2 regions of the Halomonas sp. IOP_6 genome follow, and region 2 is predicted to be linked to the other one. Evidence: predicted binding sites of a transcription regulator. Region 2 holds the regulator's gene; the other holds the start of a gene.
What was found. The regulator LexA, encoded in region 2, represses DNA repair genes until DNA is damaged. The targets are predictions, from matches to a motif close to TACTGTNTANNTANACAGTA.
Positions count from the first base shown of each region.

Region 1 (7,576 bases), on a different contig from region 2:
CTCGTTCTTCAGTAGCTCTTTGCTACTTTTTCGCTTTTTTGGGCTTTGAGGCTTTTTTATCTTCATCATTATCAGACTTGTCACTGTCAGGCTTGTCGCTACCCTGATGGCTAAGCGGGCTGGCTTGGTCAAGCCGTGGGTGGTTGTCCAGGAATTCCCGCTGAAGATCGGGTAGGGCATCCAGTGCTTTTAAGGTGTGGGTCAGCGCGTGAATTGCTGCGAGTACATCCTGGGTGTTGCCGGTTTCGGAAATAGTGTGCATGTTGCGGATCGGGAAGCCGATTGAGGTAGCTGCGCTATCAATAGAGGCCAGCACGCCTGCCATGCCGTCAGTACCCGTATCCACGCCCACGATGTCACGCTGCAGGGGGATATCCTGCTCTTTGGCGGCGCTGGCGATAATGCGGTTGAGCTGTTCGCTGGCAATAGAACCTACCGCCATGGTGAAGCCTTTGCCCATCTCTAGCGGCTGCATGCGTTTGTCGCCAATACCAGGAGCAGCTACGTAGTCGTGGTTAACGTCTACGCCAATCAGCGCGTCTGGCTTTAGTTCGCCAGCCAATACGCGGCTGCCAAAACGGCCAATTTCTTCGTAGCTGGCAATGGCAAACAGCACGCGTACGTTTTCGGTGCCGCCAGCTTCTGCGATTAACTTTGCCACTTCTGCGGTAACAAAGCAGCCCAGGCCATTATCCAGGTAAGCGCCGTAGAAGGTGTTCGGGCTAAAACCAGGGCGAATGGGGCGGTCGAAAATAATCGAATCACCCGGGCGAACGCCTAAATTCAGCACTTGCTGCTTTTTATTTTCGCCATGGATTTGCAGGTCCAGGTAGATCTGCTCTTTTTTGATACCTTTGCTGCCATCGCGCTGTGCAGGATCAGAAAAGTGAATAGCGCCCAGGGCTTCTACTGTACCGCCTTGGATGCAGCGGTAGCTGCCGGGGGCGTCAGGATCCTCGCTGAATAGCTTCACTTCGTGGCCGATAAGTACGGTAGGCAAGAAGGAGTCAGTGTTGATCCAGATCTTGCCGTCTTCGCCAATCGAGCGAACCTGCATGCGGATTTTGTCTGCATGGCCGATGATCATCACTTTGAACATGTCATCGCGGCCAGGATGGGTATCCAGTACCACGCCAGCATTGCCTTTAAACTGATGCAGATGCCAGCCGCTGGGCGCGAAGCTTTCGAAGTAAGGCTTCAGTACGCCGTAGGTCATTGCGCCTTCCAGGCCTACTGGGCTAGGGGCGGCAAGAATGTCGCGCATGATGTTGAATTGCGCGTCGGGCATGGGTTGCGTCCAGGGTTTGGCGCTGTCGCTCATATTAAGCTCTCTCCATTGGGGGGTGTTTATCACTAACTAGTCTGCCAGATTCTTGCTTCAGATGCGCATGGCTGGTTCGCCTAGTGAGACAAGAGTTTTGGGCTTTGGTTATAAAATCCTCTAGGATAGGCGCTTTTTTCTGACAAGGTGGAAGGTCATGGCGTCTTCTGGGCAACCTCGCACTCAGTGGCTGGGCCGCTGGGGCTTTATGCTGGCAGCCACCGGTTCGGCGGTGGGGCTGGGCAATATTTGGAAATTTCCCTACATCACCGGGGAGTATGGTGGTGGAGCCTTTGTGCTGGTGTATCTGGCGTGCATTTTAGCCGTCGGCGTACCGGTGATGATGACCGAGATTGCCTTTGGTCGCCGTGGGCGCGGCAGCCCGATTGATGCGATACGGCGCGTCGTCAATGAGTCTGGCCGCTCCTCTGCCTGGTCGTTGATTGGTTGGATGGCCATGCTCTGCGGCTTTATGATTCTGTCGTTTTATGTCGTGGTAGCTGGCTGGTCGTTCTCCTATTTATGGAAAATGCTCACCGGCGGCCTCGCGGGCAGTAGCGTTGATGATATGGCGGCGGTCTTTGGGGCCAATAATGCCAACCCGTTCATTCTGGGCGGTTGGAGCACCCTGGTGGCAGTGCTGACCATGGTGATTGTGGGCAAAGGCGTTCAGGAAGGTATTGAGAAAAATGTCAGTTGGATGATGCCCGGGCTGGTGCTCATGCTCATTCTACTGATTATTTTCGGGGTGTTTTCTGGTGGGTTTGGTGAGGCTGTGAGCTTCTTGTTCTCGTTTAACGCGGGAAGCCTCTCTAGTGAAGGCATGCTGGCGGCGTTGGGCCACGCCTTTTTCACGTTGTCGTTGGCATCCGGTGCAATTCTCACCTACGGTAGCTACTTGCCCAAAGGTGCGTCAATTGGGCGTACCACGGTAAGCGTGGCCATTGCCGATACCGTGGTTGCGTTAATGGCGGGGTTGGCGATCTTCCCGGTCATTTTTGCTAACGGTATGAATCCTGGTGAAGGGCCGGGGCTTATCTTTATGAGCTTGCCGCTGGCCTTCCAGGCGATGCCAATGGGCACGCTATTTGGCATTCTGTTTTTCTTGATGCTCTCGATGGCAGCGCTGACCTCGTCTATTTCGATGGTGGAAGCCACGGTGTCGTGGTTATGCGATAACAAAGGCATGACCCGTAAGTCTGCCTCTTGGGCGACGGGCATCGTGCTATGGCTGATCAGCACGCTGGCGATGCTGTCGTTTAACCTGGGCGCTGACTGGACCCTGGCGGGTAAAAACTTCTTTGACTGGCTGGATTATTTGACCTCGCGCTGGATGATGCCGCTGGGTGGATTGGGTACGGTCGTGTTGGCGGGGTTTGTGCTGAAAAGTGAGACATTCCGCGATGAATTAGGCCTTGCACCGTTGCCTTATGCGCTATGGATGACCATGGTGCGTTACGTTAGTCCGTTGGGTATTTTGGTTATCTTTGCTGATGCCTTGGGGCTTTACCAAGTTTCGTTCGCGGTGCATTGGCCGTGGCTGCTAGCGGTTTTGGTGGTCATGGTTGCAGTGGGGGAGATCCTAAGCCCTCGGCTGCGCCAAGCGCTGAGCTCGCGCTAGCCGCTGTTGTTCACGCTTCACCCTGGCAGCTGCAATGGCGCCAGGGTGAGTGCCTGCCTCCATGAGTTCGTCCCAGCAGGTGGTGTAACGGTTAGAGCGGTGCGCACAGCGCAACTGCCACGGTGCTTCCGCCTCTGTCATTCCAAAGCGAATCGTGCCTTGCCCCATGCGCTGATTAATAGCGTCAACGGCGTTCATCAAGTGCGGGTGCGCTTTATGTGAAGGCTGCAACAGCGAAAGCTGATACTGCTGTGCATCGACTAAGTCCAATAGCATGACACCGGCCTTCATAAACTGAAAACCCGGCCGATACATCTGTTCCAACCCTTCGCGGACGGCTTCTAAAATGATGCGGGTATCGTCACTTGGCGAGGCTAGGGGAATCATCGCGCTAGGTGAAAGCTGAGGCTGGTCTTTACGATGGCGGTTGGTGTTTAGGAATAGCAATACGGCGCGAGTAAGGCTTTTCTGCTGGCGCAGTTTTTCGGCACTGCGCTGAGCATGGCGGCGCAGCGCTGCGTGCAATTCCGCTTTTACGCCGGTTGCTTGGCCAAAAGAGCGTGACGTCATAATACGCTGACGCGGCTCTTCTAATGCGTTCATTTCCAAGCATGAGGTGCCACGTAGCTCTAGCGCTGTACGCGCAAGCACCACTGAAAATCGTTTGCGAAGTTGCTTTGGATCGCACTCCCGCAACTGCCACGCCGTGCGAATACCACTCACCGCAAGCCGTTCTGCTAGGCGTCTGCCGACGCCCCATACGTCATTCACCGGCAGCTGTTTAAGCAGCGCCGTAGTGGTCGGGCTGTTGGCAGTGAGTAGGCAGACGCCTTGGTAGTGAGACTGCTGTTTGGCAACGTGATTAGCGAGCTTGGCTAGCGTATGGGTAGGTGCCAGCCCTACGCATACAGGTAGCCCTAAATAGCGGCGAACACGGCGGCGCACAACTTCCCCGAGTGTTTGGCATTGAGTGTCGCTGAAGCCATCCAGGTAGATAAACATTTCATCAATAGAGTAAGGCGCGACGTCTGGACAGGCATCCCGCAGTAGCTGGGCGAGTCGTGCGGACATGTCACCATACAGCTCGTAGTTAGATGACAATAAGTGAATCTCTCCCCGTCGGCGCAAACCTTCCAGTTGGAAAGCGGGAGTGCCCATGGGGATTTCCAATGCTTTCATTTCGGCCGAGCGGGCGATCACACAGCCATCGTTATTCGACATCACGCCAACGGGCTTGCCTTCAAGCGCAGGATTAAACACCCGCTCGCATGACACGTAGAAGTTGTTGGCATCAACAAGGCCAATCATGGCAAATACTCATGCACCACGGCGCGTACCACACCCCATAGCTGGCAGTTTGTCTCTTCTAACGGTAGCGGTGGATAGTGAGGATGAGCCGAGCAGAGGTGTGGCGTGCCTTGATAGAGTGCATAACGCTTTATCAGTACTTCCTCTTCAAACATGGCGACCAGGATATGCCCTAAACGGGGCGGTATGCTGCGATCTACCACCAGCAAATCATCTTCGAATATCCCCCAGCCTTCCATGCTGTCGCCCGCGGCGGTGAGGTAAAACGTGTGGTTGGGGTGTTTAATCAGTCGCTCATTGAGATCTAGCGTACGTGGTTCGTAATCTTGAGCAGGTGAAGGGAAGCCGCTAAACCCAGCGCGGCCGTATAACGTTGGAAATGGCAACGGCTGAGAGGTTAACGGCAGGGCTGTCGCAACCATCGTTGTCGGAAATGTACTCGTTGTAAACGTACTTGTTGCAAACGTGGTTGTTTTTAAAGCGGCGGGGTGGGACGGCATCGTCGGCATCCTCATGAATAAATAGTGTGTTTATATACAGTATTTGTAAGCAGTATTTATTCATGGGGAGAAAATTGCAAGCGACGCTCAACGCTGGGGGCCTGGGGGCTATTGGCTCAGCGAGCAAGCCACAGGCCAACCACCAACGCACTTATCACGGTAATCAAGAACACAAGGTTGCGAGCACGGGTGTCACGACGTGGTTTCATGGTCATTTTCCTGTTGGTCATCATCGTTAAGAGCATTTCGCAGTAGTCGCAGCACGCAAGCGTTATCCGCATAAAGCGGCAGATGCGCTGCGCTTAGCATGGTAACGTTTACGCCCTAGAGCGTCATCTGACGTATATGACATTGCTTGGTTATCCGGCTTTTAAGAGATCCTGCTTATGAATGAATCGACCCACGTCGGTACCGCTGCGCAGCCGCTTTCCCTGGCGAATGGTCGGCTGGCGGCGCTTAGCTGGGGGCGTAGCACTGCGCCTACTTGGGTGGCGCTGCATGGTTGGCTAGACAACGCGGCGAGCTTCAGTCGGCTGGCGCCGCTATTGGTGAAAGCACTGGATATTCGCATTGTGGCGATCGACTTCCGTGGTCACGGGCACTCAGCTCATGCGCCTGCAGGAAACGACTATGCACTATGGGACTATACCCACGACGTGCTGGATACCATGGAATCATTAGAGATCGAAAAGGCGACGCTACTTGCTCACTCGATGGGGGCAGCCGTAGCTTGTCTAGTATCGGCAGCGCTGCCTGAGCGGGTAGATAAGCTAATTCTGTTAGATGGCTTAGGAGCGCTAAACACACCTGCCGAAGAGACTGCCAGCCAACTACGCAAAGGGCTAGTGGCCTATAGGCGGCCGCTTTCCCGTCCTCCTCGTTATCCCGATGTTGAGAGTGCAGTTGCCGCGCGGGTAGCCGGAGGTGTCACGCCGCTGGACAGCATCACCGCCACGCCACTTGTCGAGCGCAACACCCAGGCCACTGCCGATGGGCATGTGCAAATGCGTACTGATAGCCGTTTGTTAAAGCCTTCTTTGGTGCGCTTTACGCCCCAGCAAGTGTTGTCACTACTGGCGGAGATTCAAGCCCCAGTGCTATTGATAGAAGGGGAGCGGGGTATTTTAGGCGAGCGGGACTGGGCAGAAAAAGCGCGCCAAGCAGTACCACAGTTAACGCGCCATGTACTAGCGGGTGGCCATCATCTGCACCTTGAACCCCAGGCGGTTCATCACGTGGCCAGCACAATCAGTCAGCAAGCGTAGCGGGTACCTGATTGCTCACGTTAGGAAGATGACGATGAAAAAAGTAGCGCATGTTGTTAAAACACCTGTGGCAAGCAGCTGCTTGAATGGCGGTAATAAGGTTGCACTGGTATTGGGGAGTGGGGGAGCTAGGGGGTATGCTCATATCGGTGTTATTGAAGCATTGGAAGCACGCGGCTTCGAGATAATTTCGATTGCGGGTTGCTCTATGGGCGCGCTAATTGCTGGTATTTATGCCGCTGGAAAGCTGCCTGAATACCGGGATTGGGTGTGTAACCTGGATTATTTAGACGTGCTCAAGCTGGTCGATGTGACCTGGAGTCCGATGGGCGCCATGCGAGCGAATAAAGTCATGAGCAAACTTGAAGAGCTGGTCGGCGATATGCTGATCGAAGACCTGCCTATTCCGGTGACGACCGTCGCGACGGATCTGATTCGCCAGCGTGAGGTATGGTTTCAAAATGGCCCTTTACTCCAGGCAATCCGTGCCTCTATTGCCGTGCCGGGTGTCATTACCCCAGTACATGTGGGTGGCCAGGTACTCGTTGATGGCGGCTTGCTGAATCCACTGCCGATGATGCCGATATTAGCCGCCCACGAAGCGGATTTTGTCGTGGCGGTTAACGTGACGGCGCACAGCCCACAACCGGTCACCTTAGAGGAGCTGTTACCCAGCGAAGATACAAGCGACAGCCGCACCGCGTTAGAGCGCGACCGCGATGCCAATATTGGCGGTTGGATGGATGATGTGCGTGCTACCACGCGCCGCTTGTGGGATGGGCTGGGGGGCAGCAATGGTGAAGAGAGCGATGTTGATGAAACCGTTGACCTGCGTGGTCGGCGTGAGTGGGGTAAGCTCGATATGATTCTAGAGTCGTTTGATATCACCCAGGCGGCGCTCGCGAAGTATAAAATCGCAGGCTATCCGCCGGATGTATTGATCGAAATTCCCAAAACTGTTTGCAGCACTTACGAGTTTCACCGGGCCAACGAATTAATTCGGCTGGGGCGGCATCTTGCTGATGAAGCGTTAGAGCGCCGCATGCCTAGCATTGCTTCGGATGCGACCGAGTGACATAGCCATCTACTGCCCGCGCTTGCGCAGCAGAATATACACCGCGCCTGTACCGCCATCGATATCGGTGGCGGAACAGAACGCCAAGACGCCGGGCCACTCTCTTAACCACGCATTGGTATGGCTTTTAAGCACCGGAAAGTCTGAGGTAGTGCCCCAGGCCTTACCATGCACGACTAGAACACAGCGCATGCCTTGTGCAGCGGCGTCGCGCAAAAAACTTTCAAGCTCAATCCTCGCTTCTTCTAGGGTATAGCCGTGTAAATCCAGCCCCGCTTGCCAAGCGGTTTGGCCACGTTTTAACTGGCTTAAGGTGCGCCAGGGCAGGTCGGGCACGCTGAATTCCAGATACTCTGAGGGGCGTACCGCCTCTACTCGACCGTCGGACGTGCGACCGCTAGTTTGCAGCGTGTTGCTCTCTACCGCCGCTTGTCGACGTGCTTGCTGGGCAGCTTCGTCGTTGCGCTTAGGCTTGCCGGGATCAGC
Region 1 covers NZ_JAIRBO010000012.1:138-7,713, forward strand. Annotated here, with positions in the region: gene K7H08_RS16665 (M20/M25/M40 family metallo-hydrolase) at 23-1,321, opposite strand; gene K7H08_RS16670 (sodium-dependent transporter) at 1,479-2,942, shown strand; gene K7H08_RS16675 (Y-family DNA polymerase) at 2,904-4,250, opposite strand; gene K7H08_RS16680 (LexA family protein) at 4,247-4,672, opposite strand; gene K7H08_RS16685 (alpha/beta fold hydrolase) at 5,137-6,015, shown strand; gene K7H08_RS16690 (patatin-like phospholipase family protein) at 6,050-7,090, shown strand; gene K7H08_RS16695 (Smr/MutS family protein) at 7,100-7,576, opposite strand, start outside.
Region 1: K7H08_RS16680 (LexA family protein) is a predicted target of LexA. The motif match lies at 4,773-4,792, and genes of this name have one in related genera.

Region 2 (7,576 bases):
CATCCAGTGCCCACTCGATATCCATCGGGCGCTGGTAATGTTTTTCAATGATCATGGCTTGCCGTGCAAGATCCATGATCTGCTCATCGTTAATACAGAACCGACCACGATCGTTAAGCGGCACATCAACAGTTTCAACTGATTTACCAGCACTGGCATCTTGCCCATAGATCATTTTGATCAATTTAGAGCCTAGCGTCCGGCGAAGCACCGCGGGACGGCCAGCCTCAAGCGTGGGCTTGTGCACATAAAATTCATCAGGATTGACAGCCCCCTGGACGACGGTTTCACCAAGCCCCCAGGAAGCAGTGACAAACACTGCGTCGCGGTAACCAGACTCGGTATCCAGCGTAAACATAACCCCGGAAGCACCTGTCTCTGAACGCACCATCTTCTGCACACCCGCAGACAGCGCCACATTCTCATGGGCGTAGCCGCGGTGAACGCGGTAAGAGATCGCGCGGTCGTTGAATAGCGATGCAAACACTTCGTGCACCGCCTGTTTAATATTGTCAAAACCTTCAATATTGAGGAACGTTTCCTGCTGACCAGCAAAAGACGCATCAGGCAGATCTTCTGCCGTGGCCGAGCTGCGTACGGCAACTTTCAAGCTGGGATGCTTAGCCTGAAGCTGCTCATAGGCACCGCGTAAAGCATGTTCAAATGCAGGGGGAAGTGGCGTATCAATAATCCACTGGCGGATAGTCTTGCCAGCCTCTGCCAACGCCTTAACATCATCGACATCAAGGCGAGCAAGGGTGGCGTTGATGCGGTCATTTAGCCCTTCGTGAGAGAGAAACTCACGATAGGCATGGGCCGTCGTGGCAAATCCACCCGGCACTGTCACGCCCACACCTGATAAATTCGAGATCATTTCGCCAAGCGAAGCGTTTTTACCACCCACACGTTCGACGTCTGCCATACCTAGCTGATCGAACCATAGAATGTACTCTTCCACGCAACCCCCTCGCTTTTAGACTGCTTTGCGACCTGACAGGCCGACTCTAATTGACCATGTCACACTAGCATCGCCCCACCGCATTCGCCATTGGTCTAATAGCGAACGGAGTGGAGGATTTTTACAACAAAGTGCAATAAAGGGCTTTTTATGTAGTCTTAATGAGGTAATTTTTATTAAATATGCGTTAAAACGAACTGCAATGTGAATGGCTTGGCAACGATTGTGCTAACCCACGCCTCACCCCACAATAGCAACTTTATTTATTGACGGATTTAGCGATGAAGCGAACAGCCTTTTTTATTTCTGATGGTACTGGCATTACGGCAGAAAGCCTTGGGCGTAGCCTGTTAGCTCAATTTAGTGATGTTGAAATTAATATGCTTACAAAGCCCTACATTGATACGCTGGAAAAGGCTCAAGCTTTAGCGGAAATAATCGACTCTACCGCCGTCCGTGACGGCCATCGGCCGATTATCATTGATACCATTGTGGATCAGGATATCCGTAACGTCATTCGACAGGCCTCAGGTTTCAAGGTGGATATCTTCTCTACCTTTTTAGAACCCCTAGAGCAAGAGCTAGAAACACACTCCTCTTACAGCGTCGGCAGAACGCACTCGATTGGTAGCGATGATGTCTACATGGATCGCATCCATTCCGTCCATTTTGCACTAGATAATGATGATGGCGCACGAACGCACCAATACGATAAAGCCGACATTATTCTGGTTGGCGTTTCACGTTGCGGAAAAACACCCACCTCTCTTTATCTAGCGCTTCAATTTGGTATTCGAGCAGCTAACTACCCATTAACTGAAGATGACCTGGATGAAGATGGCAGTTTAAAACTACCCAAGGCACTGGCTCCTCATAGACACAAGCTGTTTGGTCTGACAATTGATGCTCGCAGGCTAGCAGCAATACGCAACGAGCGCCGTCCAAACAGCCGCTACAGTTCAATGGATCAGTGTTTGCAAGAAGTTGAACAGGCTGAGTCGCTATATCGCTCGATGCACATCCCGTTTATCGATACGACACGCTTTTCAGTAGAAGAGATATCAACCCGAATGATTGCGGAGACAGGCCTAGCCAGGCGCTTCTCGCCCCGCTAGGCCAGAACATCACATGCCCTTGGGAGCAAATATTCCAGGGGCATTACGCCAGTAGCCTTTATAATCCATGCCAAAGCCGAACACGTAACGATCTGCAACCTCTAGGCTACAGTAATCGGCTTTTAAGCCAGGCACCGCTTTACGGTCATGCTGCTTATCCACCAGCACGGCCGTTGTAACGCTCGCCGCTTGGGCTTCCTCGCAGTAGGCAAGAATAGCGGCTAACGTAGAGCCTTCATCAAGAATGTCATCGACGATGACTACGTGGCGCCCTGCCATGGGAATTTCTGGAGAAACACGCCAAAAAAGTTCGCCACCACGCAACTCATTGCGATAGCGGGTCGCGTGCAGATAATCAACCTCAAGAGGGAAACCTAATCGAGTTAGCAGGTGCCCTGTAGTGATCAAGCCGCCATTCATAACACAGTAAAAAACCGGCAACTTATCCCCTAGATCTTTGCTAATTGCCTCGGCCATTCGATCCAGTGCGCGCTCAACTTGTTCTTGAGAAATTAAGCAGTCAGCGTTATCCATCAGCTCACGCATTGAGTCAAGCGACTCAAGCGCCTCTTTATCCAGTTTGGACATCGGGTTACTCCAAGAAGAGGTTAACTAGTCAGTGACTTAAAAACGAAATAATTTAAGAAAAGATGGGGTTAGTTCGCCAACGCTTCTAATTTGGCATGGGTACGACGCCAGCGGCCAAGCGCCGTTAGCGCATCCACATCTGGACGGGCTCGCCCATAGCGTAGCTTGATTGGTCGTTTGCTGTGTAATCCTTGGCATGCTTCAACAACGTCTAACGCTGCAGAGCGGTCATTACAGACCAATAGCATGTCGCATCCTGCGGCAAGGGCAGCACTGGCGCGCTCCTTCGGGTCACCCGCTTCATGAGCACCCGCCATGCTTAAATCATCTGAAAAGATACAACCTTTAAACCCCAGGGACTCTCTTAACATTCCCAACCAGCTAGGTGAGAAGCCAGCAGGACGTGAGTCAAACGCACTATAAATAACATGGGCAGGCATAACACCATCAAGCTGAGTAGCAAGCTGGCTAAACGGAACAAGATCGCGCTGTTTAATAAGCGCCAGCGGACGGTCATCCACAGGTAACGCCACATGGGAGTCAGCGGCAACGCCACCATGGCCAGGAAAATGCTTACCTACCGCCGCCATACCCGCTTCATGCAAACCGTTGATAAAACACTGACCCAGCGCAGCGACGTGTGCAGGGTCGGTGCTGAAGCTACGATCACCGATAACGCTAGAGATGCCACTTTCGACATCTAAAACAGGCGCAAAGCTGATATCCAGACCGCAAGCAGCCATTTCCATCCCCAGCAACCAACCCGCATCTTTTGCTAGTGCAAGACCGGATGCCGAATCCTCAGCGAATTGATCACCAATGCGTGCCATGGCTGGCATGCGAGTAACGCCTTCTTTAATTCGCTGAACGCGACCGCCTTCTTGATCAATACCAAGTAACAGCTCGCCGCGAACACGACGAATATCACTGCAAAGCTTTCTAACCTGGTAAGCATTCTCGACATTTCTAGCGAATAAAATGACACCGCCCACAGCAGGGTCCATCAAAAGATGTTTTTCAGCTTTGGTTAATCGCGGCCCTTCAAGGTCAAGCATGACCGGGCCTAAAGATTGAGTCATTGTGATGGATCCAACAAAAGGGCCGTCAATTTTAGTTGATCAATCTCTCGTGTCAAAAAATCAATAATAAGCTGCCTACGCTTAGCCATTATGAAGCCAAACAGGTGTGCCCGGCGGCGCATGCTCAAAAAGATAAAGCAGATCGTCATTGCGCAACCGAATACACCCATGTGAAGCAGCCACACCCATCGGTTGATCAGGTGGCGTGCCATGAAGGTAGATAAAGCGACGCTGAGTGTCGACATCCCCGCCGCGATTCACTCCTCTCTCTAAACCACAGAGCCACAAAATGCGCGTTAATATCCAATCACGATGAGGGAATTCCGCCGCAAGCGCCGACGTAAACACCTCCCCAGTCCACCGTCGCCCCCGAAAAACAGCATTATCAGCTAAACCGCCCCCTATCGATGCGCGGATATAATGCCATCCCAGGGGGGTTTGACCACTACCTTCCTGCTGTCCTACACCTTTCTCACCGGTGGATACAGAGCACGTGTACTGCAGCGTACGCCCTTGCCACCAGCATAGCTGCTGCTGTTTGATATTGATGTCTATCCAACCACCATTCTGCGGGGGTAGTTCAGCTAGCGTGGGCGTTCGCATAATGTCCTTCATCAGCAGCAGGCGGTAGCGGAGCATTCATGGCAGCAACCACGACAGGGCGTAAACGTCTTACCAAATCCCTGACGGTTACTTGCTCATTATAGTCTTTCGCAGCAATGTCTCGCAGCGCATCTAGACCCGACAGCGTAAAAATCACGGTGCCCAACATGAAATGCAGTCGCCAAAAACGCTCAGCATCAGGTAAATCTGGCGTTGCCTGGCGCACGAGTTCAGTAAAGCGGGTAAATACGTCTCCGTACTGCTGTTGGATATAACGGCGTAAATGCCCTTGTGCCTGGCTATACGCCAACCCTAGCAGACGCATAAACACCTTCAGGCTATTGCGCTCAGCAGGCACTGCCAGCACCGTGCTTGCCATTGTTTCCAACAGCACTTCAAGCGGAATCACATCACCGTTGTACTGCGCTTCCAGCTCATCAAGCGCCGTATGAAAACGTTGCGAGAAGGGGTCTAAATAGCGCGCAAACACCGCTTGGATAAGCGCTTTTTTAGAACCAAAGTGGTAATTGACAGCCGCCAAATTGACCCGCGCTTTACTGGTGATATTGCGTAGCGATGTTTCGGCAAAACCACGCTCGGCAAACAGCACCTCAGCGGTATCGAGGATACGTGTTACCGTATCAGATTGCGCCATAGCGCCCTCCAGAAAACGAGTGTTTAAAACATCGTTAAATACTATGCCATAACGCTATTTGGCTCAATCACTTATCTTTAGCTTTTTACCCAACGCTCAAATACACCCTAGGCCCCTATTCAAACGCCTGCCATCAGACGCTCCGTCGACAGAGCCCCTCAGACTTACCGTTCTTATCTCCACTCCTGACACCATTCGCATAACGACTCCCATGCCATAGCGAAACGCTCTAGCATGTACTGGACAGAGCAACATACTGTATACTTAACCACATACTGTTTAAGCCGACATGTAGCCACTGTCTTGTTTAATTTTTTGGAGTTTGTTATGTCGCGTCCACTTACTGCTCGTCAACAGCATGTTTTTGATTTTATTGTTAAAACGATGTCTGAATTTGGCTATCCGCCAACCCGCGCAGAAATTGCCAAAGCGCTAGGCTTTCGCTCCCCTAACGCTGCTGAAGAGCATTTACGAGCGCTTGAGCGTAAAGGTGCCATCCGCATCATTCGCAATACCTCGCGGGGGATTCGACTGCCTAATCAGGAACCGCAGGATGTCAGTGATGTCTCGGCAACAGCGCCTGCCGCCAACGTAGAACCACTACCCAATGGCTTACCTGTCATTGGCGAAGTGGCCGCAGGAAGCCCGATTCTAGCAGCGGAACACATTGATCGTTATTGCCCACTCCCCGCTGAATACTTTACCCCCAAAGCGGATTACCTTCTTCGGGTGCGAGGCTTGTCAATGAAGGATGTTGGCATACTGGAAGGCGACCTTCTTGCCGTGCATCGCACCGACCGGGTTCGTGATGGCCAGATTGTGGTGGCAAGGCTAGAAGATGAAGTAACTGTAAAACGCTTTAAACGACAGGGCCATACGGTGACGCTGATTGCTGAAAACAACGACTTTGCGCCCATAGAAATTGACCTACGCACGCAGCAGTTGGATATCGAAGGGGTGGGAGTTGGTGTCATACGTGGCGGTAACGGCCAAGCACTGGGATAAGCGAGTAAGTGTAAATGCCGGTGAGGCACTCGATAGAGATACTCACCGGCTATCGCAATGTTACTGAGAGTCTATATAGCGACGATCATTAAACGTAGCTACCCAACTCGGGTGATACACCAATAAAATACTGAGCAACATCCCTGTGATGAAAGCCTCGGAGGGCATTAACAGGGGTAAGAAGCGCGCATACTCTTGGGCTAAGTACACAGCTTCAGAGTCGGTACCCGCCACCATGATTAGCAAGACCGCCGACAACCCTCCTGCCAGTGTTGCCAGCGCTGCGCCAAAAAAGCCGCATACGAATAGAAAGATCATCAAGTTATCCGGCAGGCGCCGATCTACCCATCGCCATACCAAACCGGTAATGACCGCAGGTACAATGCCGGTTACCAATACATTAGCGCCTAGTAACACCCATTCGTTGCGGCCAATAGCTGACATCGCAACATTAATCAGCACATTGCTGATTAATGCGAGAGGCATTTTGAATACCAACGTCATTAAGACAGTGAATACTAAGTGCAGGGTTAGCCAATCGACTGCCTGAGCACGCAGTTGCCACATCAACACTACAGCGAGCGTCGCGGCTAACCACCGATGCTGAAGAGCCACATCGCCTATCAGTACTCGCCAAGGGCGCAGCCATATCATCCATGCAAGTACGCTCAACGATACCAACCACGTCAGCAACAATGCCCAGGGAGCTAAAACACTTTGCGCGAAAGACATGGATGCCCCTATCTACCCGTCAGCTAACGACAAGCCAGCTGTAAAATTGAATTGACTAAAAACTCTGCGTATCTAAACAACATGCTTAGCTGAACACCACGGTCTTATTGCCATGGATTAATACTCGGTCTTCTAAATGCCATCGTAAACCACGCGCCAATACCGCTTTTTCGACATCGCGCCCAAAACGCACGAGATCCGTTGGCGTGTGGCAATGACTTACCCGATGAATATCTTGTTCAATAATCGGCCCAGCATCCAGTTCTTCAGTGACATAGTGACAGGTAGCACCGATTAGCTTAACGCCACGCTGGTAAGCTTGATGATAGGGCTTAGCACCGGCAAAAGAGGGTAAGAAGCTATGGTGGATGTTAATCACCCGTCCCGCGTAACGTGAGCAGAGCGAAGGTGGCAAAATCTGCATGTAACGTGCCAGCACAACGCAGTCAGCCCTTGCGCTATCAATCTGAGTTTGCACCTGCTCGAAAGCAACCTGCTTGTTATCAGGATCTACGGGCACATGATGGTAAGGAATGCCATACCACTCAGTGAGTGATCGCATATCCTCATGGTTTGAAATAACCCCGACAATATCGCAATCAAGCTCCCCAGCCTGCCAACGATAAAGCAGATCAACCAGGCAGTGAGACTCCCGCGACACCATCAACACCACACGCCTACGCTTTTGAGTATCGACGAGCGACCACTGCATATTGAAGGCTTTAGCCACCGGCTCAAACGCACTACGTAACGCCTCCGCCGACATACCCAACGAATCTGCCAAAATTTCGTATCGCATGAAGAATCGGCCAGTCTCAAGATCAGAATGCTGGCTTGCTTC
Region 2 covers NZ_JAIRBO010000015.1:30,078-37,653, forward strand. Annotated here, with positions in the region: gene ppsA (phosphoenolpyruvate synthase) at 1-958, opposite strand, end outside; gene ppsR (posphoenolpyruvate synthetase regulatory kinase/phosphorylase PpsR) at 1,240-2,073, shown strand; gene K7H08_RS17820 (hypoxanthine-guanine phosphoribosyltransferase) at 2,083-2,661, opposite strand; gene nagZ (beta-N-acetylhexosaminidase) at 2,730-3,740, opposite strand; gene K7H08_RS17830 (L,D-transpeptidase family protein) at 3,822-4,343, opposite strand; gene K7H08_RS17835 (TetR/AcrR family transcriptional regulator) at 4,321-4,998, opposite strand; gene lexA (transcriptional repressor LexA) at 5,326-6,003, shown strand; gene K7H08_RS17845 (energy-coupling factor ABC transporter permease) at 6,064-6,735, opposite strand; gene purU (formyltetrahydrofolate deformylase) at 6,821-7,576, opposite strand, start outside.